DNA from 3 places in the Pedococcus sp. P5_B7 genome. Region 3 is predicted to be linked to each of the others. Evidence: riboswitches for the same ligand, from Rfam matches in the RefSeq annotation. Region 3 holds a riboswitch; each other region holds the start of a gene.
The links. A riboswitch is a leader RNA that binds a small molecule or an ion and turns the genes downstream of it on or off. The one in region 3 is predicted to bind cobalamin.
Positions count from the first base shown of each region.

Region 1: another riboswitch for cobalamin. It lies ahead of ACXJKD_RS16385 (hypothetical protein); the one in region 3 lies ahead of ACXJKD_RS13550 (magnesium chelatase subunit D family protein).
Region 2: another riboswitch for cobalamin. It lies ahead of ACXJKD_RS19935 (ribonucleoside-diphosphate reductase subunit alpha); the one in region 3 lies ahead of ACXJKD_RS13550 (magnesium chelatase subunit D family protein).

Region 1 covers NZ_JBFULM010000007.1:77,478-87,785, reverse strand. Annotated here, with positions in the region: gene ndk (nucleoside-diphosphate kinase) at 1-371, opposite strand, end outside; gene ACXJKD_RS16410 (DUF998 domain-containing protein) at 414-1,097, shown strand; gene ACXJKD_RS16405 (DUF4233 domain-containing protein) at 1,006-1,395, opposite strand; gene ACXJKD_RS16400 (hypothetical protein) at 1,588-1,719, shown strand; gene ACXJKD_RS16395 (bifunctional folylpolyglutamate synthase/dihydrofolate synthase) at 1,780-3,165, opposite strand; gene ileS (isoleucine--tRNA ligase) at 3,254-6,601, opposite strand; cobalamin riboswitch at 6,979-7,106, shown strand; gene ACXJKD_RS16385 (hypothetical protein) at 7,208-8,791, shown strand; gene ACXJKD_RS16380 (hypothetical protein) at 8,791-9,645, shown strand; gene ACXJKD_RS16375 (energy-coupling factor transporter transmembrane component T) at 9,651-10,308, shown strand, end outside.
Region 2 covers NZ_JBFULM010000011.1:40,875-51,182, forward strand. Annotated here, with positions in the region: gene ACXJKD_RS19935 (ribonucleoside-diphosphate reductase subunit alpha) at 1-2,260, opposite strand, end outside; cobalamin riboswitch at 2,397-2,648, opposite strand; gene ACXJKD_RS19940 (DUF4185 domain-containing protein) at 2,716-3,897, shown strand; gene ACXJKD_RS19945 (methyltransferase family protein) at 3,948-4,406, shown strand; gene ACXJKD_RS19950 (nuclear transport factor 2 family protein) at 4,411-4,818, shown strand; gene ACXJKD_RS19955 (DNA glycosylase AlkZ-like family protein) at 4,808-5,923, opposite strand; gene ACXJKD_RS19960 (dihydrofolate reductase family protein) at 6,082-6,660, shown strand; gene ACXJKD_RS19965 (TraR/DksA family transcriptional regulator) at 6,653-7,021, shown strand; gene ACXJKD_RS19970 (dihydrofolate reductase family protein) at 7,033-7,671, shown strand; gene ACXJKD_RS19975 (MerR family transcriptional regulator) at 7,718-8,482, opposite strand; gene ACXJKD_RS19980 (ABC transporter permease) at 8,501-9,262, opposite strand; gene ACXJKD_RS19985 (ABC transporter ATP-binding protein) at 9,259-10,050, opposite strand; gene ACXJKD_RS19990 (xanthine dehydrogenase family protein molybdopterin-binding subunit) at 10,120-10,308, opposite strand, start outside.
Region 3 covers NZ_JBFULM010000005.1:263,774-274,081, reverse strand. Annotated here, with positions in the region: gene ACXJKD_RS13565 (precorrin-2 C(20)-methyltransferase) at 1-112, shown strand, start outside; gene ACXJKD_RS13560 (cobalt-precorrin-4/precorrin-4 C(11)-methyltransferase) at 97-864, opposite strand; gene cbiE (precorrin-6y C5,15-methyltransferase (decarboxylating) subunit CbiE) at 861-2,042, opposite strand; cobalamin riboswitch at 2,154-2,310, shown strand; gene ACXJKD_RS13550 (magnesium chelatase subunit D family protein) at 2,390-4,453, shown strand; gene cobO (cob(I)yrinic acid a,c-diamide adenosyltransferase) at 4,453-5,067, shown strand; gene ACXJKD_RS13540 (cobyrinate a,c-diamide synthase) at 5,075-7,516, shown strand; gene cobA (uroporphyrinogen-III C-methyltransferase) at 7,513-8,286, shown strand; gene ACXJKD_RS13530 (CbtB domain-containing protein) at 8,462-8,674, shown strand; gene ACXJKD_RS13525 (CbtA family protein) at 8,756-9,547, shown strand; gene cobT (nicotinate-nucleotide--dimethylbenzimidazole phosphoribosyltransferase) at 9,544-10,308, shown strand, end outside.

The sequences.
Region 1 (10,308 bases), on a different contig from region 3:
CCGTGCACGATGTTCTCCTGGACCTTCTTGCCCCAGTCGCGGCCGAGGTCGCCACGGATCGTGCCGGGCAGCGCCGCGGTCGGGTCGGTGGCACCGGCCAGGGCCCGGAAGCCCTCGATGCAGCGGTGGCCCTCGATGACGACTGCCGCGACCAGGCCGCTGGACATGAACTCGACGAGGGGCTCGTAGAACGGCTTGCCCTCGTGCTCGGCGTAGTGCTCGGCCAGCTGCTCGCGGGTCGGGGTGGTCACCGCGAGCGCGGCCAGGGTGTAGCCCTTGGCCTCGATGCGGCGCAGGACCTCTCCGGAGAGGCCGCGGGCGAACCCGTCGGGCTTGACCAGGACAAGGGAACGTTCGGTCTGAGTCGTCACGTCGGCCAGCCTACCGAGCAGAGCAGGGGCTAGCGTCACGGTGTGCGAGGGGCCAGGCGGACGAGCGAGGCCTTCGCGTATGCCGCCTGGCTGGCCCAGCCGCTCTACCTCGTCGGCGAGGTGGGAGTGGCCGCCCTGGCCGGGGTTGCCTACTCGGGGCGGGACGACACGATCAGCGCCCTCGGCACGGCCTGCGACCCCGGTGACGCGGGCTGCTCCTCGGCGCCCGTCGCCATGAACGCCGCCTTCGTCGTCTTCGGGCTGCTCCAGGCGGGCGGCGCGGTACCCCTGCTCGCGCGTCGAGGGCGCAGTGCCCGCAGGGTTCTGGTCGGCTGGCTCTGGGTGGTGGCCGGCCTCGCCTCCGTCGGCGTCGGCCTGCTGCCGGTCGACACGCATCCGACCGCCCACTCGCTGGTCGCCCTGCCCGTCTTCGCGGCGCAACCGCTGGCGCTGCTGCTCCACGCCCGAATGCTCGCTCCGGGCGTCGCCCGGCGGGTCGGACTCGGCCTCGCGACGGTCGCCCTGGTCGGCGTCGCCTGCTTCGTGGCGCTGCTGGGCCACGACGAGTGGGTGGGCACCGCCGAGCGGGCCGCCATCTGGCCGGCCAAGCTCTGGCTGCCCCTGGTCGCGGTGGCTACTGCTGGGTGGCTTCGACCCGGGCCGCCACCTGGTCCTCGACCCGGCGGCACAGGACCAGCGAGCCCACCCACAGCACGAGGAAGATGACCCCGACGCCGATCATGGCCGGCACCACCACGGCGCTCGCGAAGGTGAGCACCTGGATCAGCCAGCCCAGCGTCACCCCCCACGGGCGGCGCATCAGCCCAGCAGCCAGGAAGCAGAGCAGCGCCAGCCCGACACCGGTCCAGAGCCACGCGTGGCTGCGGTCGTCACCCTGGGCGCTGGCGAGCCCGCGCGCGACCAGGGCCCCGAGGAACACGACGACTCCCTGGCTGCCCAGCACGGTGGCGAGCATCCGCCAGGTGAACTTGCCGAGGGAGCCGTAGAAGACGATCCCCTTCATCGACCACCTCGGCCGTTGTCACGGAACCTCGTGACGAGCCAGAACACGACGGCCACGACGATGACGAGCACCACGAACTTCCCGATCATGCCTCGAGCGTATGCCGTGCGGTCACGGCCGCGTGCAGGCGCCGGGACGGCGTACTGTCAGAGCACGGAGTCATTCAGGCTTCCTAGCGCTGGGAGCACAGCCATGGCCGACAAGTCACCTCGACAACACCTGGCCAAGAAGGCGGGCAAGTCCATCAAGGAGAAGCGCGCCGAGAAGCACGCGAAGGCCGACGCCAAGACCCACCTCGACGTGGGCCAGATCGGCAAGAAGTAGCGGACCCCGCAGCGGCCCGGTCCCGTCGAGGGGTCGGGCCGCTCGGGTGGCCGGGGTCGGTCAGACCTCGGTGGCGCCGAGCAGCATGCGCACCTCGGCCGCAGTCGTCACCGAGCCGGTGGCGAGCACTCCCCCACCGACGCCGCCCTCGTCGGCCAGGCCCGCTGCGGTGTCGAGGGCGTCGGGCAGGTCCTGGACGACCGTGACCCGGTCCTCGCCGAAGATCTCGACCGCCAGCTCGCCGAGCTCGTCGGGGCGCATCGCCCGCGGCGAGGTGGTCCGTGACACGACGACGTGGTCGAGCACCGGCTCGAGGATCTCCAGCATCTCGGTGGCGTCCTTGTCCTTGAGGATGGCGATCACCCCGATGATCCTCGCGAAGTTGAACGAGTCCTCCAGGGCGGCTCGCAGCGCCAGCGCGCCGGCGGGGTTGTGCGCCGCGTCGACGAGGACGGTGGGCGAACGCCGCACGATCTCCAGCCGCCCCGGCGAGGCCACGGCCGCGATGCCCGCCCGGACGGTGTCGGGGTCGAGGCGCTGCTCGCCGCCGCCGAGGAACGCCTCGACCGCCGCGATGGCGAGCACCGTGTTGTGGGCCTGGTGCGCACCGTGCAGCGGAAGCAGCAGGTCCTCGTACTCGCCACCGAGGCCGCGGACCGAGATCTGCTGGCCACCCACGGCCACCTCACGCGTGAGCAGGCCGAAGTCGTTGCCCTCCAACGCGATCCGTGCGCCCACGGATTCCGCTCGCTGGGCCATGATCTCGGTGACCTCCGGCTCCTGCACGCCGATGACGGCCAGGGCATCGGCCTTGATGATCCCCGACTTCTCGTCAGCGATCGCCTCCACCGTGTCGCCGAGCATGCGGGTGTGGTCGAGGCTGACCGGCGTCACGACGGCCACCTGGCCGTCGGCGACGTTCGTCGCGTCCCACGCCCCGCCCAGCCCGACCTCCACGATGGCGACGTCGACCGGCGCGTCCGCGAACGCGGCATACGCGATGGCCACGAGCATCTGGAAGTAGTTCATCCGCGGGCGACCGACCTCCGCGGACTGGGCGTCGACGATCTCGACGAACGGCAGCACCTCGTCGTAGGCCGCGATGAACTTCTCCGGGCTGATCGGCACCCCGGACAGGGCGATCCGCTCACGCATCGAGTGGAGGTGGGGCGAGGTGAAGCGCCCGGTCTTCAGCCCCATCTCGCGCAGCAGCGAGTCGATGATCCGCGTCGTCGAGGTCTTGCCGTTGGTGCCGGTGAGGTGGATGACCGGATAGCTGCGCTGGGGGTCGCCGAGAAGGTCCATCACCGCACGGATCTGGTCGAGGGACGGCTCGATGTCGGTCTCCGGCGCGCGAGCGTCGATGGCCTGCTCGACCTCACGGAGCCGTTTCATGACCTCGAGGTTGTGCGCGGCCTCGCGCTGGGCGGTATCAGGAGCAGGCATGCCCCCATCCTCCCGCAGCGACCACCCCCGACGCGAAACGGGCGGCGGTCGCAGAGGACCGCCGCCCGTTTCGTCCCGCAGCGTCAGTTCACAGCTTCATCACCTTGATGCGCACGGGCTCACCGTCGCCGACCGTCGCGCTGACGACGTCGGCGCGCTCCGGCAGGGCCTCGAGCTGCGGTGCGGACCCGAACTGGCTGGCCAGCGTCTCCTCGACGATCAGGGCCTGGTGGGCCACCGTCGCCTCCCAGACCGCCTGGGAACCGGTGACGGTCAACGAGATCCGGTCGGACACGTCGAGCCCGCCGTCGCGCCGGGCCTGCTGGACGGCCCGCACGATGTCGCGAGCCAGCCCCTCCTGCGCGAGCTCGGGCGTGACCAGCGTGTCCAGGACGACGACGCCGCCGCCATTGGGCAGCAAGGCGCGGCTGTGCCGCTCGTCCTTCTCCCCGAGGAAGGCCTGCTCGAGGGTGAACTCGCCCTCCTGCAGCACCATCCCGCCGGCCTGCACGGTGCCGTCCTCGTCCACCGACCAGTCGCCCGACTTCGAGGCCTGGATGACCTTCTGCACCTCTCGGCCGAGTCGGGGCCCGGCCACCCGGGCGTGCACGGTCAACCGCTGGTCGACCGCGAACGCGGCCGCGGCCGGGTCGCTCTCGTCGATGAGGGTGACCTGCTTGACGTTGACCTCGTCGGCGATGATCGGCGCGTAGGCCTTCAAGGCGGCGGCGTCGGCCACCACCACGGTGAGGTCACCCAGCGGCAGCCGGGTGCGGAGCCCGTCGGCCTTGCGCAGCGACGAGGCGACGGAGCAGACGTCGCGGACCCGGTCCATCGCCGCCACGAGCGCGTCGTCGGCGGGCAGGTCCGAGGCCTCGGGCCAGTCGGTGAGGTGCACGGAACGGCCACCGGTCAGGCCGCGCCAGATCTCCTCGGTCACCAGGGGGAGCAGCGGCGCCGTCACGCGGCACAGCACCTCCAGCGCGGTGTAGAGGGTGTCGAACGCCTGCTCGGCAGCACCGCCGGCTCCACCGCCCGCCGTGGTCGCGGTGTCCCAGAACCGCTCGCGCGAACGGCGCACGTACCAGTTGGTGAGCACGTCGAGGAAGCCACGCGTCGTCTCGCACGCCGACGCCACCTCATACCCGTCGAGCTGGGTCGTCATCGTCTCGACGTACTGGCGCAGCTTGGCCAGCAGGTAGCGGTCGAGCGGGTCGGTGGAGGCCGTGGACCACCTCGCCTCGTACCCGCTCCCACTCGCACCAAAAGCGTTGGCGTACAGCGAGAAGAAGTACCAGGTGTTCCACAGCGGGATGATCACCTGTCGCACGCCGTCACGGATGCCCTGCTCGGTGACGATGAGGTTGCCACCGCGCAGGATCGGGCTGCCCATGAGGAACCAGCGCATCGCGTCGGCGCCGTCGCGGTCGAATACCTCGCGCACGTCGGGGTAGTTGCGCAGCGACTTCGACATCTTCTGCCCGTCGGAGCCGAGCACGATGCCGTGGCAGATCACCGAGCTGAAGGCCGGGCGGTCGAACAGCGACGTCGAGAGGATGTGCAGCATGTAGAACCAGCCGCGGGTCTGCCCGATGTACTCGACGATGAAGTCGGCCGGGAAGTGGTGCTCGAACCACTCGGCGTTCTCGAACGGGTAGTGCACCTGGGCGTAGCTCATCGAGCCGGAGTCGAACCACACGTCGAGGACGTCCTCGACGCGGCGCATCGTCGACTGCCCGCTGGGGTCGTCCGGGTTGGGCCGGGTCAGCTCGTCGACGAACGGGCGGTGCAGGTCGACCTGGCCGTCGGCGCTGCGGGGCAGCCGACCGAAGTCGCGCTCGATCTCCTCGAAGGACCCGTAGACGTCGATCCTCGGGTACTGCGGGTCGTCGGAGCGCCACACCGGCACCGGGCTGCCCCAGAACCGGTTGCGGGTGATCGACCAGTCGCGGGCGTTGTCGAGCCACTTGCCGAACTGGCCGTTCTTGATGTGGTCCGGGGTCCAGTCGATCTGCTCGTTGAGCTCGAGCATGCGGTCCTTGAACTTGGTCACCTCGACGAACCAGCTCGAGACCGCCTTGTAGATCAACGGCTGCCGGCAGCGCCAGCAGTGCGGGTAGGAGTGGTCGTAGGTCTCCCGGCGGACCAGGACGGTGCCGTCCGTGACCGAGCCGTGGTCGGCCTCGCCGCGGGTGGCGGCCTTGAGGTGGTCGATGATCGGCAGGTTCGCGTCGAACACGAGCATGCCCTCGTACTCGGCGACCGGGAAGGTGAAGCACCCGTCCGGGCCGACCGGCATGACCGGCTCGATGCCCTCGCGGTCCGTGACGATCTTGTCGTCCTCACCGAACGCCCCGGCGCTGTGGACCAGCCCGGTGCCGTCGCTGGTCGTGACGAAGTCGGCCTCGACCACGCGGTGGGCGTTCTCGTGACCCTCGTAGTAGTTGAACGGCGGCGTGTAGGAGCGACCCATCAGGTCGCGACCCTTGAGCCGCTCGACGACGAAGGACTCGACGTCGGCCTTGGGGTCGCCGAACAGGTCACGCGCATAGCTCGGGAGGCGCTCCGCACCGATGACGTAGCGCTCGGCGCTGCCCGTGGGGACGGCCGACTCCACGACGACGTAGTCGATGTCGGGGTGGACCATCACCGCCAGGTTCGACGGCAGGGTCCAGGGCGTGGTCGTCCAGACCAGGGCCAGCTCGCCGGTGTCCAGCCGCACGCCGACGGTGACGGCCGGGTCCTGCCGCATCTGGTAGACGTCGTCGTCCATCCGCAGCTCGTGGTTCGACAACGGCGTCTGGTCGTTCCAGCAGTAGGGCAGGACGCGGAAGCCTTCGTAGATCAGGCCCTTGTCGTGCAACGACTTGAACGCCCAGATGACCGACTCCATGTAGTCGGGGTTGAGCGTCTTGTAGTCGTTGTCGAAGTCGACCCAGCGGGCCTGGCGGGTGACGTACTCGCGCCACTCCCCCGTGTACTTCAGCACCGACTGCCGGCACTTGGCGTTGAACTCCTCGATGCCGATCTCGAGGATCTCGTCCTTGGTCTTGATGCCGAGCTGGGCCATCGCCTCGAGCTCGGCGGGCAGGCCGTGGGTGTCCCACCCGAACCGTCGCTCGACCCGGCGCCCGCGCATCGTCTGGTAGCGCGGGATGAGGTCCTTGACATAGCCGGTCAGCAGGTGGCCGTAGTGCGGCAGGCCGTTGGCGAACGGCGGGCCGTCGTAGAAGACGAACTCGTTGTCGCCGTTGGTGCCGGCCGACCGGTTCTCCACCGACGCGATGAAGGTGCCGTCCTCGTCCCAGTACTTGAGGATGCGCTCCTCGATCTCCGGGAAGCGCGGGGACGCGGGAACGCCCGAGGAGGTGCCCGGGGCGTCGCTGGAGACTGTGTCGCTCGAGACTGTGTCGCTGGAGACCTTGGGATAGGTCATGGTGTCGGCGGTCCTCACATCACTCGTGTTCTCACACGAGGACGACGTCGCCGGGTTTCCCGACGGCACCGCGGTGCCACCTCGCTTGCCGTGCCCCGCGTGCTGACGCACGCGGCATACGGCCGCTCTTGCCCAAGGTTGTGACGGACCCACCCGTCCGGTTCTAGTGAGCCGGGTGTCCTGCGTATGCCGCGGGGCGCCCTGCCGTTCTTCCGGAGGCTCCCCGGTGATGGCCGGTTCGACGCCTGTGCACCCCAGTCTAGCCATCCGTGACGAAGGGCACGTGCGCACGGCCGGAGGACGCCGTCGTGCGGTGTAGTCTGAGCGGCGTTGCCCTGAGGTCCCCGACCGCATGGCGACACCACGACGCGACACCAGGGGAAGCCGGTCAGATGCCGGCGCTGACCCGCAACCGTAGGCCGCCTGAAACGCGGCAAGCCGGAACACCTGGTACGCGAAGCGGCTCCATTTCCGTCGAGGTACGCGGGGCGGAGCCCGGACACCCAGTCCGAGGCCGCCCCCCGATGTCGCTCCAGCGACGCCGGGGGTCTTTCACGTTCTGGTGCCGGTGCACCGTCGCGACACCGTTCGCATTGAAGAGGCACCATGCACCGCACCCTTCGCACCGCCCGTCCGGCGGCGGCGCTCGCCCTGGCCCTGGCGGCCAGCCTGGTCGTCCCCGGCGCGGCGTTCGCCGGCACGACCGAGCCCACCGGCACGACCACCGGCACGAGCTCGAGCACCACCACGCCGTCGACGTCGACGTCGACGTCGACGTCGACCTCCACCTCCACCGAGTCGGCCACGACGTCGACCACCACGCCGCCCTCGACGACGACCACGACCCCGTCGAAGCCGAAGACCGCGGCGAGGTCCAAGGCCCTGGCCGCGACGTCGGAGCGGATGCCGTTCGGCACGGGGTCCACCCTGCGAGCGGCCCTGGTCCCGGGTGACCCCACCGACCAGGCCGCGTACGCCGCCGGCTTCATCGTGCGCACCCTCGCCGCGCGCGACGACCACTACAACTACCCCGCCTCGACGTTCTTCGACGGTGGCAACACCATTGACGCCGTCCTGGCGCTGGACGGCGCAGGCGCCGGCCTCGACCAGGCCGACGCCACCACCGACTACCTCGCCGCACACGTGAACGACTACGTGGGCTACCCCGACCCGCCCGGCTCCCCGACCGCCGAGACCTACGCCGGCCCGCTCGGCAAGCTCGTCCTCGGCGTGGTCGCCCAGGGCGGCAACCCCACCGCCTTCGGTGGGCAGGACCTCGTCGCCCGCCTCGAGGGCCTGATGACCGTTGGCGGTCGTTTCTCGGACAAGTCCAACTTCGGCGACGCGACCAACCCGAGCGGCGACTACTCCAACACCATCGGGCAGGTCCTCGACATCATCGCCCTCGGTCGCGCCACGGGCTCGGTGCCGGACGCCGCTGGGAACTACCTCCTCGACCAGCAGTGCGACGACGGCGGGTTCCGCGGCAACCTCGACGTCGCGGGTGCTGCCTGCTCCAGTGACGCGGACGCGACCGCCTTCGCCGCCCAGGCCCTCGTCGGCCTGCTGGGCGCGGACGACCCCGCGACCGTGGACGCGCTCGAGTGGCTCTCGTCGCACCAGGCGCCCAACGGCGGCTTCCTCAACGACGACGGTCAGTACAACGCCAACACCGCGGGCGTCGCAGCCCAGGCCTTCGCCGCGGGCGGCCTCGACGCCGAGCTCGCGAGCGCCCAGGACTTCCTGGCCGGTCTGCAGTTCGACTGCTCCTTCGCCGCCGGCCTCCGCGGCGGCATCGCCTTCACCGCGGCCGACCACGCCACCCTCAAGGCTGCCCCGACGACGGCTGCGGCGATCGACCGCGCGCTGCGGGCCACGCCCCAGGCGACCCTGGGCCTGGCCGGCGACTCGCTGCTGACGGTCACGGCTGACGGGGCTGCGGCCACCGCGCCGACGCTCGACTGCCGCACGACCACCACGACGACCACCTCTCCTGCGTCGTCCACCACGAGCACGTCCTCGACTCCCTCGACGGGGAGCAACGACCCGGCCGACCCCGGGTCGGCCACGCCCGGCTCGCTGGCCCTCACCGGCACCGACGTGGCGGCGATGACCCTGCTGGGCGCACTGCTGCTGCTGGCCGGTGCCGGCGCGATCGTCCTGGCCCGGCGCAAGGGCGTGCACGCCTGATGCGGCTGGTCGCGCGCTTCGTCGCCATTGCCGGTCTGGTGGTCGCCGGCGGCCTCGCCCTCCCGGGCGGGGCCGCCCAGGCGGCGGCCTGCAGCAGCTCGACCGGCGTGACGGTGGTGATCGACTACGGCTCGAGCAGCAGCACGCTCTGCGCCGCGGACGACACCTCCGCCATGAAGGTGCTCACAAAGGTCGCCACCGTCGTGAGCCCGGTCCAGTACCCGAGAACGGTGGTCTGCAAGATCAACAGCGTCCCTGCCGACCAGTCCTGCCAGCGGATGCCTCCGGCCAGCGCCTACTGGGCCTTCTTCCACGCACCCCGTGGCGGATCGTGGACCTACAGCAGCTCCGGCGTGGCGGACTACAACCCAGCGGCCGGCAGCGTGATCGGGTTCGCGTTCGGCTCCGGAGGGGCTCCCAGCAGCCCTCCGCCCGCCGCAGCCGCACCCAAGCCGTCGCCGAGCCCGTCCTCGTCGTCGAGCCGGCCGCCCGCCCCCAAGCCGAAGCCGAAGCCCACGACGACCACCCCCGCGCGTCCCGGGAGCTCGAGCACCTCGACCGGGTCGACGCCGGCAGCCGGGAGCAGCTCTGCTGCCGGCTCGGTGACCAAGCCCGGCGCGAAGCCGTCGACCACGACCCCGGGCAGCACGACCACCACGCCGCCGACGGGTGGCGCCACCACGGGCACGACGCCGTCGACGGACTCGACCGGCGACAGTGCGAGCACCGCAGCGGCCCAGGGGGACTCGACGGACTCGGGCTCGCCCACCACCCTGCTCGCCGGCCTCGGCCTGGTCGCGTTGGTCGGCGCCGGCGCGGCCTACGTCGCGATCCGTCGCCGAGCCACCAGCTGAGGACCGTGCGCACGGCCGGCTCCCCGCTGTCCCGACACCTCCACCCGGTCGCCTGGTGGGTGTGGGCGATCGGGCTGGCGGTGGCCTGCTCACGCACCAGCAACCCGGTGCTGCTCCTGCTCGCGGTGACCGTCGCCAGCCTGGTCGTCGCGGCCAAGCGCGGCAGCTCGCCGTGGGCACGGGCCTTCCGCCTGTACCTCGTGCTCGGGGCGGTCATCATCGTCCTGCGGGTACTCCTGCACGTCGTGGTGGGCTACAAGTTCGGCAGCACGAGGCTCTACCAGCTGCCCAGCATCGAGCTGCCCGGCATCACCCTCCTCGGCCCGCTCTACCTCGAGGGCCTGCTGGCGGCGGCGGTCGAAGGGCTGCGGCTGGCCAGCCTGATCGCCTGCATCGGCGCGGCCAACGCGCTGGCCAACCCCAAGCGCCTCCTCCGGGCCCTCCCGAGTGCCTTGCACGAGATCGGCACCGCCGTGGTCATCTCGGTCACCGTCGCGCCGCAGCTGGCCGAGAGCGTTCAGCGGGTCCGGCGGGCCCGAGTCCTGCGCGGCGAGGGTGGCACCGGGATCCGGTCGGTCGGCCGGGTCGCGCTGCCCGTCCTCCAGGACACGCTGGACCGGTCGCTCTCCCTCGCCTCGGCGATGGACTCGAGGGGGTACGGCC
Region 2 (10,308 bases), on a different contig from region 3:
AGCTGAGCTTCCCGATCGTCGGCGACGCGAGGAACAGGTTGAGCGACTGGCTCTGGTCGATGTAGGGCTGGCGGGCCGCGGCGAGCTCGATGAGCGACTTCTGGGGCAGCTCCCACGCGGTGCGGAAGAGCACCCGCACGTCCTCGGGGATCTCGGCGATGCCCTGCACCGAGCCGTCGCTGCGCTTGATCGCCTCGCGCACCTCGGGGGTCCACAGCGCCCGCGCCTTCAGCTCGCGGACCAGCGCCGTGTTGACCTGGAGGAACTCTCCCGACAGCGTCTCGCGCTTGAACAGGTTGGACACCTGCGGCTCGATGCACTCGTAGGCGCCCGCGATCGACGCGATGGTGGCCGTCGGCGCGATGGCGATGAGCAGTGAGTTGCGAAGTCCGTTCTCCTTGATGGCCTTCCGCACCAGCTCCCAGCGCTCCGTCTGGGTCGGGGTGACGTCCCAGAGGTCGGGCTGCAGGTCACCGCGCGCCGCGCGCGTCTGCTCGTATGCCGGGTGGGCGCCATGGTCGGCGGCCAGCTGGCTGGAGCGCTCCAGGGCCGAGAGGTAGACCTCCTCGGCGATTCGCGTGGACAGCTCCTTCGCCTCGGGCGAGTCGAACGGCAGCCGCAGCGCGAACATCACGTCCTGCAGCCCCATCACGCCCAGCCCCACCGGGCGCCAGCGCGGGTTCGACGCCGCGGACTCCTCGCTCGGGTAGTAGTTGATGTCGATCACGCGGTCGAGGTAGGTGACCGCGGTACGGACCGTCGCGCGCAGCTTCTCCCAGTCGACGGCGTCGCGACCTGGGGTGAGGTGCTGGGCGAGGTTCACCGAGCCGAGGTTGCAGACGGCAGTCTCGTCGTTGCTGGAGACCTCGATGATCTCGGTACACAGGTTCGACAGGTGCACGACCGGGGCTCCCGGTCGCTGGTCGTCGCTGGTCTGGTTGCAGGTGCGGTTGCTGGCGTCCTTGAAGGTCATCCAGCCGTTGCCCGTCTGGGCCAGGGTCCGCATCATCTTGCCGTAGAGCTCCCGCGCGCTGACCTGGCGCACGAAGCGCCCGTCGCGCTCCGCCGCGGCATACGCCTCCTCGAAGGCCGGCCCCCAGAGGTCTGGCAGCTCGGGCACCTCGTTCGGGTCGATCAGGCTCCACTGCTCGTCGGCCTCGACACGACGCATGAACTCGTCGGGCACCCAGTTGGCGAGGTTGAGGTTGTGGGTGCGCCGGGCGTCCTCGCCGGTGTTGTCGCGCAGCTCGAGGAACTCCTCGATGTCGGGGTGCCACGGCTCGAGGTAGACGCACGCGGCACCCTTGCGACGACCGCCCTGGTTGACCGCCGACACCGACGAGTCGAGGGTGCGCAACCAGGGGACGATGCCGTTGGAGTGGCCGTTCGTGCCGCGGATGAGCGCCCCGCGTGACCGCACCCGCGACCACGAGATGCCAATGCCACCAGCGAACTTCGAGAGCTTCGCGACCTGCGCGTAGCGGTCGTAGATCGACTCGAGCTCGTCCTGCGGGGAGTCGACGAGGTAGCACGACGACATCTGGGTGTGGCGGGTGCCGGAGTTGAAGAGGGTCGGCGAGCTGGGCAGGTAGGCCAGCGACGCCATCAGCCGGTAGAACCCGATGGCCTCCTGGGGCGTGTGCGACAGCCCGCAGGCGACGCGCAGCATGAAGTACTGCGGCGTCTCCAGGACCATCCGGGTGTCGGGGTGGCGCAGCAGGTAGCGGTCGTAGACGGTGCGCAGCCCGAAGTACTCGAACCGGCGGTCGTTGGTCACGTCCACCGCGTGGTCGAGCTTGCGGGCGTTCGCCTCGACGAAGGCAGCGGTCTCGTCACCGATGAGCCCCTCGAGGTGGCCGAGCCGCACGGCCTGGCTGAACGACGCGATCTGCTGACCGCGCACCTCCTTGTCGATGTAGTTCGACAGGAGGCGGGCGGCCAGCCGCGAATACTCGGGCTCTGCGGCCGTCATCTCCGCAGCGGTCTGGATCGACAGCCGGTCGAGCTCGGCGGTCGTGGCCCCGTCGTAGAGGCCGCTGATGGTGCGGGTGGCGATGGCCATCGGGTCGACCTCGGTGAGGTCGTCGCACCAGCGCTCCACCGCCCGGACGATCTTCATGACGTCGACGGGTTCGCTGTCGCCGTTGCGCTTGCGCACGGCCATGCTGGCGCGGCGGGGCGCCTGGGACTCGGTGGCCAGGGGTCCGGCCTGTCGTCCCGTCGCCGGGTCCTCGATGACCTCGGTGGTCGTGTCGGTCACTGCTCTCTCCTCGCGAGCGATTCGGTGCCGCGGGTCGAGGAGGGGACGACGACACAGCCACCGCCTCCGGGAACCGGGGTGCAAGTCGACTGTGCATGTCGTGTGACCCGCCCTCGAGGCCACGACTCACCGCACACGGCGTGTGCGGTCGCTGGCAGGTCTTCGGACTCGCGGACCTTCGCCTCGGCGACCGTGGTGAGCCCTGGCGAGCTCGGTCGTCGACGCGGTTCCTACTGGCCGTCGCTTCCCACCCGCGTGGTGCGAGCAGTGCTTGATGACGGCGGTCGTTTCCGCTTACCGCTGCGGGGCAGTCCCGGATTCGCACCGAGTTCCCTCTTGCCCCGGAGACCGATTGCGCGGCCTCCGGACCAGCAAGAGACACCATATGCGGGTGGTGGTGCGAATCCTTGGCACCACATGTTGGGTCCGCGTGTCGCGTCCCTAGGATTGCCGCCATGCCCCGCGCCACCCCTCCCCTCCTCGGGGGCGCAGCGCTCGGGCTGGTGCTCGGGCTGGTGCTCACGGCGGTGCTCGCAGGCTGCTCCACCACGCCCGGCGGCGACGGCGCCACGACCGCGGGCGGCGCGGCATACCCCCGGTTGACGCCGACCTGCGCGCGGGCGACCTCGACCGGGAAACCGCCCGTGGTGACGGTCGCGCAGCTCAACCGGATCGTCGCGGGCCTGGACCTCCCGCTCTGGCAGGCCGGTGACATCGGAGCCAGCGCACGCCTGCCCGACGACCGGATCGTCTGGGTGTTCGGCGACACCGTGCGCGGCGACGGCATCAGCCCCCGCATCGTCGCCAACTCCATGCTCGTCACCAGCGGCCTGTGCACGTCACAGGTCGAGGCGACCGGACAGGGACCGGTGATCCCGGACCGCTCCGACGGGGTCGTGCACTGGCCGATGTCCGTCGTGTCCCTGTCGCGGCCCGACGGCGACGTCCTCGTCGTCGTCTCCGCCCGCATCCGTCGGGGCGCGGCGGGCGGCCTCGACTTCACCTACCTCGGGAGCAGCGCCACCCTCTTCGACGTCACCCCCGGGGGTGCGCCCACCCTGCGGCAGCAGCTCGACATCACCCCTGACAGCACCGCCGCCGACCAGGTCAACTGGGGGTCGGCCATGACGGTCCGGGGTGGCTGGCTCTACGTCTACGGCACCCGCCTGCCCAGCAAGGACTCCTTCGGACGTGCCCTGTATGCCGCCCGCGCACCTCTGGCCGACGCGCGCGACCGCGCGACGTGGCAGTTCTGGGACGGGACGACCTGGGTGGGCGAACAGGCACGGGCGGCGGTCGTCCTGCCCGCCCGCGGAGGTGTCTCACAGACCTTGTCGGTGGACGTGCTCGACGGCCGGTTCGTCATCGTCTCCAAGCGAGACGGCGACCTGGGCAACGCCGTCTACGCCTGGTCGTCCGACTCCCCCGTCGGCCCGTGGGCCGCCCAGCGGGGCGCGCGGGCGGACTTCCAGGACCCCTCCGGGCAGCTCAAGTACGCGCCGCTGGCCCACCCCGGCATCGCCTTGGCCGATGGCAAGCTCCTGATCTCGATCTCGCGCAACACCACCGACTTCAGCCGGTTGCTCACCGACCCGTCGCTGGGGCGTCCGGTCTTCGCGGAGATCGACCGGCCCTGACCTGCGGCCGGCCCTTGCCGTCGCGACGGCCGCGGACGACGATGGCGGTCGTGGATGCGCCCGCGTTCCGGATCTGGCCACCGGTGGCCCTGGGGCTGCCGCTCGCTGCGGGGCTCTTCCTCAGCGCGGCCACGGACGACCCCGTCTCGATCACCGGCTCGGCCGTCCGGTGGGTCGGTTGGGCGCTGGTCGTCGCGTTCGTGCTCTGGAACGGGTGGACACTGGCCCACATGGCGACGCACCGCACTGCGGTCCTGCCCGGCGGCGCCACCGTCCTGGTGCTCCAGTCGGGGCCGTTCCGGCTGAGCCGGAACCCGCTCTACCTGGGGCTCATCGCGTTCGACGTCGGGTGGGCGCTCCTCGCGCACTCGTTCTGGGCGTTGGTGTTCGTGCCGTTCGGCGTCGCCGCACTCTGGTGGGGGGCGATCCGCCCGGAGGAGCGTTACCTGGCGGGCAAGTTCGGCGCGGAGTACGACGCCTACCGGTCCCACGTGCGGCGATGGGTCTGAGCCCATGACGAGCATGATGGAGCGCCTCACGGAGGCCCAGAACGCCCACGACGCCGACCGCTTCGCGTCGCTCTTCGCCGAGGACTACGTCAGCATCACGCCGGCGCACCCCGGCCGCGCGTTCCGGGGGCGGGCCCAGGTGCTGGCCAACTGGACCTCCGTCTTCGAGGGGGTCCCCGACTTCCACGCCGAGCTGCTGGCCTCCAGCGGCGATGGCGAGACCGAGTGGGCGGAGGTCGACTGGCGCGGGCACCACCTCGACGGCTCCGGCTTCGCCATGCGGGGAGTCGTCGTCGTGGCCGTCCGCGACGGCCTGATCGCCGAGGGCCACCTCTACGTCGAGCCGGTGGACGTCGACGGCGACGACATCGAGGCCGCGGTCGAGGAGCTCTACCGACCGCCTAGGACGTGACCCGCACCGGCAGCTCACGGCCCAGGAGGGCCGCGAGGCGGGTGCCCTCCTCCTCGAGGGCCGCATCGGGTCGCGTCGTCCCGTCGAGCCAGCTGACCGTGAGCTCGTCGCCCCGTCGCGCCCAGGTCCCACACACGACCCCTCCGCGGGTGACGGGGTTGGCCTTGCGGGTCATCAGGTCGCGGCGCGCTGGCGGTGTCACGTGCTCGTCCTTGGTCCCCGGGCCGAGGACCCACTGGTCGTGGCCGGGCAGGAACCGCACGGCGTCGGTGGGCCGGGCCGCCTCCAGCGCGTCGACGTCCTCGCGCAGGACGTGCGCCACCGTGCCGTCGACGTCGACCGGCACGAGCCGGTCGCCGAGGCCGTCCAGCCAGCCGGTCAGCCGTCTGCGTCCGGCACTCAGGCCGCTGCCGAGCCAGTACTGCACGTGCTCGACCGTCGCCGGACCATAGGTGCGCAGGTAGGCCGTGATGGCCGCCGGGCCCGCGACCTCGAGGTCCGGGATGCCTGCCCACCGTGCGTTCGTGTCCAGGCGCTGGAAGGTGGCTCGTCCGTCGCGCGGTGGGCCGAAGCCCATGTCGCCCTGCCAGGTGAGCGGCTTGATGAGGGTGCCGGCACCCTCGTCGAAGACCGGTTTGAGATGCCGGTATGCCGCCTGGCTGGTCACGGTGTCGCCCAGCTCGGCGAGGGTCAGCGGCCCGTCACCCAGCGCCTCACGCACGGCCGCCCTGAAGTCGGGCCACGCCTCGGGCGCGAGGCGGTAGTAGTCCACCCAGCTGGGCAGCTCCCACTGCCGGCCCGCCGTTCGCAGCGCCAGGTACGCGCCGCCGTCGTCGGGCGACAGGTAGTGGACGGCACCGCGGAAGGCGAAGACCTTGATGACCGTCCCCGCTGCCAGGGCCTGCGCCAGCTCACCGGGCCGGGAGGTCGTCCGGCGGGTCCGCACCGCGAGCTCGGCGAGCGACTCGTCCATCGACGGCACGGCGCCGAGCCGACGGACGACCCCGGCGACGGACTCCGATCCCACGGGGTCGAGCAGGTGTCGCTCCAGCCGCCAGGCCAGCGCCTGCGCCCAGGACACCGAGACCTCGGTCGACGTGCTCATGACCGGAGCCTCGCACGAGTTCCGGACGGAAGGCTCCCTGATGCCCTGATGCCCCGGGGCGGGTCGCGAGCAGATGGGCCACGATGAGTTCGGCAGCCGTCGTCGGTCTGTATCCGTGCCTGACCGCATCCGACCACCACCTCGACCGGGAGAAGGACATGACAGCCACCTACACGTTCGACGTCTTCAGCAGCCTGGACGGCTTCGGTGCCGCCAGCGGCGACTGGACCGGCTACTGGGGCAAGCAGGGTCCGGAGCTGCTCGGCCACCGGCTCGACCTCTACACCGAGGACCAGCACATGGTGTTCGGCGCCACCACCTTTCGCGCGTTCACGGAGATGCTGTCGGCCAGCACCGAGGACTCCGACGTGCGTGACCCGTGGGTCACCCGCATGGTGAACCTCCCCGCGACGGTGGTGTCGTCCACCCTCGAGGGGCCACTGGACTGGCCGGACGCCACGATCGCGAGGGGCGATGCGCTCGACGTGGTCGCCCGCCTCAAGGAGGAGTCGACGGTGCCCCTGCGCTCGCACGGAAGCCTCGCGATGAACCGGGCCCTCCTGGCGGCGGGCCTCGTCGACCTCGTGCAGGTGACACTGTTTCCGGTCATCACCGGCCAGACCGGTCTGGGCCCGATCTTCGGGGGTGCGGCCGACTTCGACCTGGAGCTCGTCGAGCACCGGACCCTCGACCACGACATCCAGGAGCTCGTCTACCGTCCGACGCTGCATGGCTGACCACGAGTCCGCAGACCCCCGCGCGGCGGCCGACCGCCTGCGCCGGGAGCGCGACGAGGTGCAGAGCCGCCTGGCCAGCATGACGACCGATCTCGAAGCCCTCTTTGCCGCATCGGCCGACTCCAACGCCGACGACGAGCACGACCCCGAGGGCCAGACCATCGCCTACGAACGATCCCAGCTCTCGTCCCTCATCCAGGCGGCCCGCGAGCACCTGTCCGGCATCGAGGCGGCCATGGTGCGCCTCCACGACGGGAGCTACGGTCTCTGCGAGGTGTGCGGAGAGCCCATACCCGCCGCGCGGCTCGAGGCCAGGCCAACCGCACGCACCTGCATCGCCCACGTCCAGTCCATCAGCTGAGGAGAGCACGGATGTCCATCACCCGCGTCCACAACCTGTCGATCTCGCTCGACGGTTTCGCCACCGGCGAACCACAGTCCCTCGAGGCGCCCTTCGGCCACGCCGGTCAACGGCTGCACGAGTGGATGTTCGCGACCCGGTTCGGGGACGCGGAGGGGGGTTCGCTCGGGGCCGACAACGCCTTCGCCGAGCGGCACACTCCCGGCATCGGTGCGGAGATCATGGGCGCCAACAAGTTCGGGCCGCCCGGCTGGCACGACGACCCGGAGTGGAAGGGCTGGTGGGGACCCAACCCGCCGTTCCACACGCCCACGTTCGTGCTGACCCACCACGCGAAACCCCCGATGGAGATGGAGGGTGGCACGACGTTCCACTTCCTCGACGCGAGCCCGGCCGAGGCGCTGGACAAGGCTCGCGCGGCGGCCGGAGACCAGGACATCCGGATCGGCGGCGGCGCGACCGTGGTCCGCGACTTCGTCCTCGCCGGGCTGGTCGACCACCTGCACCTCGTGCAGGTGCCGATCCTGCTCGGCCGCGGTGTGCGCATCTGGGACGATCTGGAGGGCATCGAGGACTCCTACGACGTCGAGGCGGTCTCCACCCCCGGCGGCGTGACCCACCTGACCTTCACCCGCAAGGCCACCACCTGACGAGCGGGGTATGCCGCGTGGTCCAGCCACGCGGCATACCGCACCGTCAGCGGGCCGGTTCGATGCGCTGGATGTTCGTCCACCCGGTCCACCCGAGCTGCTCGAGCCGGGCCAACATGCGACGCGCGCCGGGGACGGACGAGAGGAAGACCCCGTCGAGCAGGTCCGCGAGGTCCTCGGGCAGCTTCTCCTCGTCCCACGCGTCGTCGGGCACCTGCTCGAACTGCTCGGCCAGCCGCTCGGCCGCCTGGTCGAGACGCGGGTCGTCGGCTGACCACTGGGAGATCTCGGCCAGGTCGCGGTAGAGGTCGCGCACGGCGGGGTCGTCGAGCTGCCGCTCCTTCGTCTCCATGTAGAACGCCATCCGCTCGGGGATCTGCGCGGCCACGAGGATCCACGCGTCGCGCTCGGCCTCGACCATCTCCTCGGGGACGCCGACGCCCCGGAGGCGCTCGAGGTAGGCCACCGCCTCGGGCGGCAGGGCGAGGCTCTCGCCGGCCGCGAGCTGGGCGATCCGCTCGCGATGGCGCTGGCGTTGGCGGATCTCCGAGCGCAGCCGGCGGTCGATCTCGTCGACCGCCGCCGCGAACTCGTCGTCACCGGCGACCAGCAGCTCCTGCACCCTGGCCAGCGGCACCCCGGCGTCGGCGAGCGTACGGATCCGCACGAGCTCGACGACGGCGGCCGCGTCATAGCGCCGATACCCCGACGCGTCGCGCGCGGGCTCGGGCAGCAACCCCTTGGCGTGGTAGTGCCGGACGGCGCGCACGGTCACGCCGGCGTACGACGCGAGCTGGCTGATCGTGAGCATGGCACCCATCCTCGCGCGTCACGCGACCTTGGTGCGGTAGGTGCGCATGGCCAGCGCGTAGGCCACGAGGAGCAACCCGAGGCACCAGGCCAGGGCCAGCCACCCGTCGTCACCGAGGGGCTGCTCGGCGTAGAGCGCGCGGATGGTGTTGACGATCGAGGTGACCGGCTGGTGCTCCGCGAACCAGCGCACGGGTCCGGGCATCCCGGCCGTGGGCACGAAGGCCGAGCTGATGAACGGCAGGAAGATCAGCGGGTAGGAGAAGCCGCTCACGCCGTCCACCGACTTCGCCGTGAGGCCGGGGATCACGGCGAGCCAGGTCAGGGCGAGCGTGAACAGGACCAGGATCCCGAGGACGGCCAGCCAGGCGAGCACCCCTGCACCGGAACGGAATCCCATCACCAGGGCGACCAGGACGACGAGCACGAGCGACGTCAGGTTGGCGACGACCGAGGTCAGCACGTGGCTCCACAGCAGCGCCGACCGGGTGATCGGCATGGACTGGAAGCGCTCGAAGATGCCGCCCGAGACGTCGGTGAACAGCCGGAACGCCGTGTAGGCGATGCCCGACGCGACCGTGATGAGCAGGATGCCCGGGAGCAGGTAGTTGACGTAGCTGGCGCCGCCGACGTCGATCGCGCTGCCGAAGACGTAGACGAACAGCAGCAGCATGGCGATCGGGGTGACCGCCGTGGTGATGATGGTGTCGGGGCTGCGCAGGATGTGCCGGAGCGAGCGCTTCAGCAGGACGGTGGTGTCGTGGATGAGGTCGGTGGTCATCGGGCGTCCTTTGCAAGGTGGGCGGTGGCGGCGTCGTGGCCGACGATGGCGAGGAAGATGTCCTCGAGCGAGGGCTGCTTCTCGACGTACTCGACCTGGGCCGGCGGGAAGAGCTGCTTGAGCTCACCCAGGGTGCCGTCGACGATGATCCGGCCCTCGTGCAGGATCGCGATCCGGTCGGCCAGCTGCTCGGCCTCGTCGAGGTACTGCGTCGTGAGGAGCACCGTGGTGCCCTGTCGGGCGAGCTCCCGGATTGTGGCCCAGACCTCGAGCCGCGACTGCGGGTCCAGCCCGGTGGTCGGCTCGTCGAGGAAGAGCACCGCCGGGTTGCCGATCAGGCTCATCGCGATGTCCAGGCGGCGGCGCATGCCACCGGAGTAGGTGCCCGCTCGGCGTCCACCCGCCTCAGTCAGGTCGAACCGTGCGAGCAGGTCGTCGGCGATCGCGCCGGCTTCACGCAGGCGGCGCAGCTGGGCGACGAGCACGAGGTTCTCGCGTCCGGTGAGGACCTCGTCGACGGCCGCGAACTGCCCCGTGAGGCTGATCGACTGGCGCACCAGCTGCGGGGAGGTGGCGACGTCGTGTCCGTTGACGACAGCCGTGCCGTCGTCGGCCTTCACCAGCGTGGACAGGATCCGCACGACGGTGGTCTTGCCGGCTCCGTTCGAGCCGAGCAGGGCGTGGACGGCACCCTCGGGGACGGTCAGGTCGACGCCCTTGAGCACCTCGTGGTCGGCGTAGGACTTGGTGAGCCCGACGATCTCGATGATGGGTGATGGTGTGGTCATGACGCAAGGGTGCAACCCTGACCCTGCGTCAAGGTCAAGCCCGGGGTCGGGAGCGTGCGAGGAGGCCGCTCAGCCGACGATGCGGTCGAGCGTGAGCGGCAGGTCGGTGACCCGTCGACCGGTGGCGTGCCGCACGGCGTTGGCCACCGCGGCGCCGACCCCGACGATGCCCACCTCACCGGCTCCGAGGATGCCCAGCGGCATCTGCGGGTCGGGGTCGTCGAGGGTGTGGACGTCGAGGTGGGGCACGTCGGCCTG
Region 3 (10,308 bases):
CGACCTCGACCCGGACCAGATCGACATGCGCTGCCTGCTCATCATCGGTGCAAGCGGGACGCGGGTCACCGGCTCAGGGCGGGTGTGGACACCACGCTACGTCGAGGGCTGACCCTTGCCGGCGCGATCACGCGCCGGGTCGTAGAGGTACGACCCGGTCCCCTCAACCCGCGCTCCCAGGACCGGTCCGACGAGGATGACCGCCGCCTGCCGCAGGCCCGCCTCCTCGACCTGGTCGGCAATGTCGGCCAGCGTCCCCCGAAGCACGAGCTCGCGGGGTTGCGAGGCGTTCGCCACAACCACCACTGGGCAGTCGGCACCGTAGGAGCAGGCGAGCTCCTGCGCGAGCGCTCGCGTCTGGGTGATCGCGAGGTGCAGCACCAGCGTCGCCCCAGTGGCGGCGAATGCCGCCAGTGCCTCACCCGGCGGCATCGCGGTCGACCGCATCCGCATCCGGGTCAGCACCACCGACTGCGCCACCTCGGGCACGGTCAGCTCGACACCCACGCGCGCGGCAGCGGCAGCGTAGGCAGGGACACCGGGTGTCACATCCCACGGCACGCCTGCCGCGTCGAGTCGGCGGGTCTGTTCGTGCAGGGCGGAGTAGATCGACGGGTCACCAGAGCACAGCCGCACCACGGACTTGCCGGCCCGGTCTGCCGTGACGAGCTCGGTGGCGATCTGGTCCAGGTCGAGGTCTTGGGTGTCGACCAACCGTGTATCGGGTCGACAGTGCCCGAGGACCGCTTCGTCGAGGTAGGTGCCGGGGTAGAGGCAAACATCCGCGTCGCCCAGCAGCGCGACGGCACGGAGGGTGAGCAGGTCGGCCGCGCCCGGGCCGGCGCCCACGAAGTGGACGGTCACGACTTCCTCCCAGCCCACTGCGTGACCGTGCGGGCCGGTGTCCACCCGGTGAAGTCACCGAGCGGCGACGCGTGTTCGACCGAGAGCCGCACGAGCTCACCGCGGCGACCGGCATACCACTGCCCGAGAAGGGCCTCCGTCTCCATCGTGACCCCGTGGATGACCAGCCGCCCTCCCGGTGCGAGCGACGACCAGCACGCTTCGAGCAGCCCTGGCGTCGTGGCCCCACCACCAACGAACACGGCGTCCGGGGTAGGAAGACCAGCCAGTGCCTCTGGTGCGCTCCCCACCACGACGCGCAGGCTGGGGACGCCGAGGCTCACGCTGTTGCGCGCGATGCGTTCGGCCCGCTCCGCCGACCGCTCGACTGCGAGGGCTTGGCATGTCCTGTGGGCCCGCAGCCACTCGATGGCCACCGAACCCGCACCAGCGCCGACGTCCCAGAGGAGCTGGCCGGGCTGCGGGGCGAGCCGCGCCAGCGCGCTGGCGCGAAGGTCACGCTTGGTGAGCTGGCCGTCGTGCTCGAACGCCTCATCCGGCAGGCCGGCGAGCAGGCCGAGCGTCGTGGAGCCGGCGCACTCTATGGCGAGCACGTGCAGTGGTGGGGCCTCACCGGCCCACTCCTCGGCCGTGGTGCTGTGCGTGGACTCGTCGTCGGCGCCGAGGTTCGCCAGCACCGTGAGCTGGCTCGCGCCGAACCCTTGGTGCCTAAGCATCTCCGCGACGCTGGCGGGCGTCGACCCGTCGCTGGACAGCAGCAGGATCCGCCGGCCGGGGGCAAGGTGGCGCACCAGCGTGCCCGCATCTCGAAGGACCTCGGTGGTTTCGGCAGCCCACCCCATCTGAGCTCGGGCCAGCGCAACCGAGGACACGGCCGGGATGACCGTGACCGCCTCTGCACCGAGCACCTCCACGAAGGTGGAACCGACGCCGGAGAGCAGGGGGTCGCCTGACGCGAGGGCCACGACGGTGCCGTCGAGTGTGGCGACCAAGCCGGGCAGTCCCTCGCGCAGCGGTGTGGGCCAAGGGACCCGGCGCTGACCCGGGACGTCCGGCAGGAGCTCCAGGTGCCGTTGACCGCCCAGCACGACGGTGGCTGTCTGGACCAGGTTCCGTGCCGGTTCGCCCATCCCCGCCCAGCCGTCGGCGCCGATGCCCACCACCTGCACCTTCAGCACCCCAGGCTCCCGCACTGACGGGGCAATCGCGGACGGCGTGGTGCGAGGGTCACGGCAGGTCACGCTACGCCACCACGCGCAGTGACCGTCTCGCGAGCCAGGCCCTAGACTCCGGTGCTCCAGGCCCGAGGTGCCCAAGCTGCTGGACGTCACAGTTCTGCGGTCAGGGAGAATCGGGAAGCCGGTGAGAATCCGGCACAGGGCCCGCTGCGGTGACCCGGAACATCTTCCGGGAAGTCCGAAGACCGGCCTCGGCGCCTGGGCTACGGACGCAACCGCGTTCGGCGCATCGCTGGCACAGAGCGCGGGAGCCCCCAATGCCACCACAGCATCCCACTCACTTTCCGTTGTCCGCCGTCGTCGGCTCCGACGACCTTGTCCTCGGCCTGCTCCTTGCCGCGATCTCGCCCGAGATCGGTGGAGTCCTGGTGCGGGGTGAGAAGGGAACGGCCAAGACCACCGCGGTCCGTGCGCTCGCGGCCGTGCTCCCGGAGATCGACGTCGTCGCAGGCGACCGGTTCTCCTCCGACCCTGCCGACCCTGCGCCGCTGTCCCCCGACGCACCCTTCGACGCGGACGCCACGATCCAGTCCCGTCCGGTGCGGCTCGTGGAGCTGCCCGTGGGCGCCACAGAGGACCGAGTGCTCGGTTCGTTGCACCTGCAGCGCGCCCTCGCCGACGGTGTCGCCGAGTTCGAGCCGGGCCTCCTCGCACGTGCGCATCGCGGGATCCTGTATGTCGACGAGGTCAACCTGCTGCACGACCACCTCGTCGACGTGCTGTTGGACGCCGCCGCGACCGGCCGGGTCTCCGTCGAGCGAGACGGTGTCTCGGTCGAGCACGCCGCCCGCTTCGTCCTCATCGGCACCATGAACCCCGAGGAAGGCGAACTACGCCCGCAGCTGCTCGACCGGTTCGGCCTGACCGTTCAGGTGGCGGCGGCGCGGCAGCCGGACCTGCGTGCCGAGGTGGTGCGTCGCCGACTCGCCTTCGACGCCGACCCGGTCGCCTTCGACGCCCGGTTCGCCGACGACGAGCAGCAGTTGCGCGAGCGCATCGTCAAGGCACGAGCGCTGCTCCCGGCCGTCGTGCTCGACGATGCGACCCTGCTCCGGATCGCCGAGATCTGTGCCGCCTTCGAAGTGGATGGCATGCGTGCTGACATCGTGACCGCTCGCGCGGCCGCGGCGCACGCCGCGTGGGAGGGCCGGACGGGGATCGAGGCCGCGGACATCAAGGTGGCCGCCCGGTTCGCGTTGCCGCATCGTCGGCGACGCAATCCGTTCGACGCTCCCGGCATCGATGAGGAACTGCTCGACCAGCTGCTCGACGACCCCGACAGCGACCCCGATCCGGACCCCGACCCGGACCCGGACCCCGATCCGAACCCAGGCCCGGGCACTGAGCCCGAACCCGATCAGGGGCCGGACCCCGAGCCGGGGTCTGATCCCGATCGGACTCCCGATGGGACTCCCGAGGCCGGCAAGACAGCCCCTGACCAACCCCGCGAACCTGCCGACGCCCCAGAGCGGGCTGACGCGCACAGCCAGGCACCGACGGGTGGCGCATCCGCCACGACAGCGCCCACGGGTGAGACCTACCGCCCCCGACTGCTCACGGCCAAAGGAGTCGGAGTCGGACAGTCGGGACGTCGGTCACGAGCGATCACCGAGACTGGCCGCAGGATCGGTGCCACGCGTCCTACCGAGAACACCGGCACGTTGCATCTGCTCGAGACCATCCGCGCCGCGGCGCCGGCCCAAGCAGCCCGCGGCCGCCGTGACGGCCGTCTCCTCCTGCGCCCGGACGACCTGCGGATCGCGGTCAAGGAGGGTCACGAGTCGAACCTGGTGCTGTTCTGCGTCGATGCCTCCGGTTCGATGGCCGCCCGCCGGCGGATGACCGCCGTGAAGACGGCGATCCTCTCCCTGCTCACCGACGCCTACCAACGACGCGACAAGGTGGGGCTCGTGACGTTCCGCGCAGAGCGGGCCGAGCTGGCCCTGCCCCCGACCGGCTCGGTCGAGATCGCCGTGGCTCGGCTGCGCGACCTGTCGGCCGGCGGGCGGACCCCGCTGGCCGAGGCGCTCCTGAAGGCAACAGACGTGGTCAGGGTCGAGCGGATCCGCGATCCGCGCCGCCGGCCACTGCTGGTGGTGGTCACCGACGGTCGGGCAACCCACGGGCCGGACGCCATGGGCCGCGCCCATCGCGCCGCGGCCGAGCTCGGCAGCACCGGCTTGTCGTCCGTGGTCGTTGACTGCGAGAGCGGCCGGTTCCGGATGGGCCAGGCCAGGCGTCTGGCCGAGTTGCTGGGCGCAATCCACCTACCGGTGGACGAGGTCGATGCCGCAGCACTGACCGCGGTTGCACGCGCCGGGACCCGCGCAGTCGCAGGAGGAGCGGCCTGATGGCGAAGGGAATAGTGCCGGCGCTCCCCGATGACGGGCTCACCACCAGACAGCGTCGCAACCGACCCTTGCTCGTCGTCAACACCGGCAACGGCAAGGGGAAGTCAACCGGTGCCTTCGGGCTAGCCCTTCGGGGTTGGAACCAGGGCTGGGACATCGGGGTGTTCCAGTTCGTGAAGTCCGCCAAGTGGCGGATCGGCGAGCAGACCGTTCTGGAGCGTCTCGGCGCATTGCACGAGGAGACCGGCGAGGGCGGCCCGGTGGAGTGGCACAAGATGGGCGCCGGCTGGTCCTGGTCCCGCAAGGAAGGCACCGAAGACGACCACGCCGCCGCAGCAGCCGAGGGGTGGGCCGAAGTCAAGCGTCGACTGGCTGACGAGCGGCACGACCTCTACGTCCTTGACGAGTTCACCTACCTGATCGAGTGGGGGTGGGTCGACCTGGACGACGTGCTGACGACGCTCGCGGAACGCCCCGGACACCAGCACGTGATCGTGACCGGTCGGCGCGCGCATCCCCGCCTGGTCGAGCTGGCAGACCTCGTCACCGACATGACCCAGGTCAAGCACCCGTTCGAGAGCGGGCAGAAGGGCCAGAAGGGGATCGAGTGGTGACCGGCGCATGAAGCTGCCCCGCGTCGTGGTCGCAGCACCCGCCTCCGGACACGGCAAGACGACCATCGCGACCGGGATCATGGCCGCACTGCGCGGTCGCGGGTACGTCGTCAGCGGACACAAGGTCGGTCCCGACTACATCGACCCCGGCTACCACGAACTGGCCACAGGTCGGGCAGGCCGCAACCTCGACCCCTTCCTTGTCGGCGAGGAGCGCGTCGTCCCCCTGCTGCTTCACGGTGCCGTCGGTGCCGACGTCGCGATCGTGGAAGGCGTGATGGGTCTGTACGACGGCCAGCTCGGTGGGGCTGGCTTCGCGTCGACCGCACACGTGGCAGCCCTGACCGGCTCGCCGGTGGTCCTGGTCGTCGACGTGTCGCAAGCCTCCCGATCCGTGGCCGCCGTCGTCCACGGCATGCGAACCTTCGACCCCTCGGTGCGGATCGCGGGTGTCGTGCTCAACAAGGCAGGCTCGAAGCGGCATGCCCGGGAGGTGCTGGACGCACTCGCCGGCAATGGTCTCCCCGTGCTCGGAGTGCTCCAGCGCGACGACGGCATCGTTGCCCCGTCGCGTCACCTCGGGCTCGTCCCGAGCGCAGAGCGTCCCGAGGCCGCTGCCACGCTGGACCTGCTGGCCGAGCGCATCGCGGCCACCATCGACCTCGACCTGCTGCTCGACGTGGCCCGAGAGGCTCCGGACCTCGAAGGCGAGCCATGGAGCGCAGCTGCCGAGGTGGCGCCCAGTGGCGCCTCCAGGCCACTGGTAGCCGTTGCCGGCGGCAGGGCGTTCACCTTTCGCTACACCGAGACCGAAGAACTCCTGCGAGCAGCCGGGTGTGAGGTGGTCACCGTCGACCCGCTCACCGACGAGGACCTCCCGCCCGGGGTCCGTGCCCTCTACCTGGGCGGAGGCTTCCCCGAGGTCTATGCCGGCGAGCTCTCGGCCAACCACCGCCTCCGCGCCACCATCCTCGACGCGGTGGCCTCCGGCGTGCCGACGGTCGCCGAGTGTGCCGGGTTGCTCTACCTGTGCCGCAGCCTCGACGGGCGCCCCATGGTCGGCGCCCTCGCCGCCGACGCAGCCATGACTCCCCGGCTGACCTTGGGCTACCGGACCGCGGCGGTCGCCGCCGACCAGCTCACCGGCCCCTCGGGAACCCTCATCCGCGGACACGAGTTCCACCGCACGTCGGTCACACCCGCGACCGGCACCCGGCCCGCATTCCTGCTCGACGGTGCACCCGCCGGCTTCGGGTCGGACACCCTGTCGGCGTCGTACCTCCACGTGCACTGGGCCGGACACCCCGCCCTGGCCACCCGTCTTGCCGACGCGGCCCGCTCCTTCGCACCCAGCCCGGCACTCGCCCCGACCATGGTGACGCCGTCGTCCACGACCTCGGCAGGGCCCGTGTCGACACCGACCCAGGTGGTCGAACCGCTGCGCCACCACGGTGACCGAGAACTCACCGGCCACCTGGCCGACTTCGCCGTGAACGTGTATGCCGGCGAACCCCCGGAGTGGCTCACGGCGGCGTTGACGGACAGCCTCACCAGCGTGGGCCGGTACCCCGACGCGGCCCAGGCGGAGCACGCCATCAGCCTCGCCCACCGCCGGCCGCCGGCCGAGGTACTGGCCACCGCCGGGGCGGCAGAGGCGTTCACTCTCATCGCCCGCGCCCGGCCCTGGCGTCACCCGACCGTCATCCATCCCCAGTTCACCGAGCCGGAAGTGGCGCTCACCGCGGCCGGCCTGTCCCCCACCCGCGTGTTCTGCCCACCCGAGAAGGACTTCCACATCCCCGTTGAGGTGGTGCCTGAAGACGCCGACCTGGTGGTCGTCGGCAACCCCACGAACCCGACCGGGGTCCTGCACGACGAGAGAGTGATTCGCGGGCTCCTGCGACCAGGACGCATCGTCGTCGTCGACGAGGCCTTCATGGACGCACTGCCGCAGGAGCCCGGTTCCCTGGCCGGTGTCTCGGCAAGGGGCCTGGTCGTCGTGCGCAGCCTCACCAAGCTGTGGGGTATCCCGGGAGTGCGCGCCGGCTATGTGGTGGGCGACCCCCACCTGTTGGCCGACATGCGTCGCCAACAGCCGCCCTGGTCGGTGTCCACCAGCGCGGCCGCGGCCATGATCGCCACCACCAGCACCAGAGCTGTGCAGGAGCGATCGGCGCGCGCGGTCGCGCTGACCCGCGACCGAGCCCGCCTGACCCAGGGTCTGGACGCGCTCGGCATACCTCACGTGCCGGGCAACGCCCCCTTCGTGCTCGCGCGAGTTCGACCGGGCACCCATGCGCAGCTGCGCAACCGTGGTTTCGCTGTCCGGCGCTGCGACACCTTCCCCGGGCTGGACGACTCCTGGGTCCGGATCGCCGTCCGTCCCGCAGCCGCGACCGGGGCCCTGCTGAGCGCCCTCGCCCTCAGCGTGGAGAATGCCACGCGATGAGCAGCGAACCGATGCCGACTCCGGCCACCGTGACCTTGGTGAGCGCCGGCCCCGGCGACCCAGGCTTGATGACGGTCGCCGGCCGCGACGCCCTCGAACGCGCCGACGTGATCCTCGCGGACCGGCTCGTATCCTCCGGCATCCTCGAGTGGGTGCGGCGAGACGCGGAGATCATCGATGTCGGCAAGGAGCCGCACGGACGCGCCACCCCGCAGGAGAAGATCAACCGCCTCCTCGTGGAGCACGCACTGGCGGGTCGCAATGTCGTGCGGCTCAAGGGCGGCGACGCCTTCGTGTTCGGCCGGGGTGGCGAAGAGGTGCTGGCCTGCGCCGAGGCCGGCGTGCCAGTGCAGGTCATCCCAGGGGTGTCGTCGGCGACCGCCGTGCCGGCGCTGGCCGGCATCCCCGTCACGCACCGTGGTCTCTCCCAGGGCTTTACCGTCATCTCCGGGCACGTGCCGCCAGGTCACGCCGAATGCACCCTCGACTACGCGGCGCTCGCCCGGTCAGGGACGACGCTCGTGGTGTTGATGGGAGTGAGAACCCTGCCCGAGATCACCGCAGCCCTGGTCGCCGCCGGCATGCCGGCGGACTGCCCCGCCGCCGTCCTCGCCGACGGTGCCACACCCCGGCAGCGGGTCGTGACCGGGACGGTCGCCGACATTGCTGCCCGTGCCGCTGCAGCAGCCGTCGAACCCCCTGCCATCACCGTCATCGGCGACGTCGTCAGCCTGCAGTCGGAGGGTGAGATGCCTGGGCAAGGTCGTTGACCCGCAAACCTCAGTGGCTGCTACGGTGTGCGAGATCCTGGTGCAGGAAGCCGGCGAGATTCCGGCGCAGTCGCGCTACTGTGACACCCGCCTCCGACCTGTGAGCGTGTGAAGCCAGACCCGGCACCGAGGATCGCCCATCGCACGGGACGCAGTCATCCCACAGGAGGCACACATGAGTCAGTCCGTTCGCGCGACACCTGAGATCGCGATCCCCACCATCCCGATGGTGCAGATCGCCCCGTGGGCGCTCTTCTTCGGTCTTCTGGCGCTGATCACGCTGTTCTTCGTCAGCGCGGACCAGGGCGCCGTCAACATCTCCTCCGGAAACGCCGTCCACGAGTGGGTCCACGACGGACGCCACCTGCTCGGCTTTCCCTGCCACTGAGGCCTGACGCCCTCACCAGCCGCCCGACCACCCCAGGTCGGCGGTGGTTGGTGTGCCCTCCACGCTGAACGGATCACAGCCATGACCGCACGCAACATCCTCATCCGCGGGCTCCTCGCAGGCTTCATCGCCGGTCTTGCCGCCTTCTGCGTCGGCAACCTCGTCGGCGAAACCCAGGTCGACGCGGCGATCGCCGTCGAAGAGTCCCACGCGGCCTCCGAAGCGCCCCCCGCCCACACACACGACGAAACAACCGCCGGCCACACCCATGAGGAGGATGGCACCGTCATCTCCCGGACCAACCAGAAGACCTGGGGTCTGGCCACCGGGACCATCGCCGGCGGCACCGCGCTCGGGGGCCTCGTGGCGCTGGTTGCCGCGAGCCTCATCGGCCGCATAGGCAAGTTCTCTCCGCGCGCCTCGACCCTGCTGGTCTCGCTGCTCGGCTTCATCGCGGTGTCGTTCGTCCCCTTCCTCAAGTACCCCGCCACTCCCCCAGCCGTCGGCAACGAGGACACCATCGGCTCACGAACCGGCCTGTTCTTCGGCTTCATGCTCATCTCGATCATGGCAGCCATTGCTGCGGTCGCACTTGCCCAGCACCTGCTGAAGACCCGCGGAGGGTTCCAGTCCGTGGTGATCGCGACCGCGGCATACCTCCTCGTCGTGGTGGTGGCGGGCTTGGTCATGCCGATCGTCAACGAGATCGGCGACTTCCCGGCCGACACCCTGTGGTACTTCCGCCGGGCGTCCCTGCTGACGCTGGGCACGATGTGGGCCGTCCTGGGCGTGGTTCTGGCTGCGCTGGTCGGCAGACTCCACGAGCAGCAGACCGGCACGCCGGCGCCGCGCGATCTGGCGACGGCGCTGTGACCTTGTCGCTTGGGCAGGTCTCGCCCCCACCCGCCGACGTGTGGGACGAGGCGAAGGCGCGTCTGCGGGCGCTCGCGACCCCGACGGGCGCCCTCGGACAGCTGGGCGAGCTCGGCGCCTGGCTCGCCGCCACCCAGGGCACGGTGCCACCCGAGCCGGTCGAGCACGTCCGCGCCGTGATCTTCGCGGGAGACCACGGCGTCAGCGACCACGGCGTCTCCGCCTACCCCAAGAGCATCACCGCCGGGATGGTCCGGGGCTTCGTCGCCGGCCAGGCTGCGGTGTCCGCCCTGGCCCGCCAGCACGGCGTGCACCTTCGCGTGCTGGACCTCGGTGTCGCGGAGGACCTCAGCGACCTCCCCACTTCCGTCACGGCACTGAAGGTGCGCCAGTCCAGCGGCGCGATCCACCTCGAGGACGCGCTGACTCGGGAGCAGGCCGAACAGGCCATCGGTGTCGGCCTCGCCGTCGCAGCCGAGGAGATCGCCGCCGGTGCGCAGCTGCTGATCAGCGGTGACATGGGCATCGGCAACACGACGCCGGCTGCGGCCCTCATCGGGTACGCCTACGGACTGCCTGCCTGCGAGGTCACCGGGCGTGGGACCGGTGTCGACGACGCCGGTCTCGCCCGCAAGACGGACGTCATCGCGCAAGCCCTGGCTCGGGTATCCGCCCGCTCGCTCGATCCCGTCGACGCATTGGCGGCGCTGGGCAGTGCCGACATAGCGGCGTCCGCCGGGTACATGGCCGGCGCAGCGTCG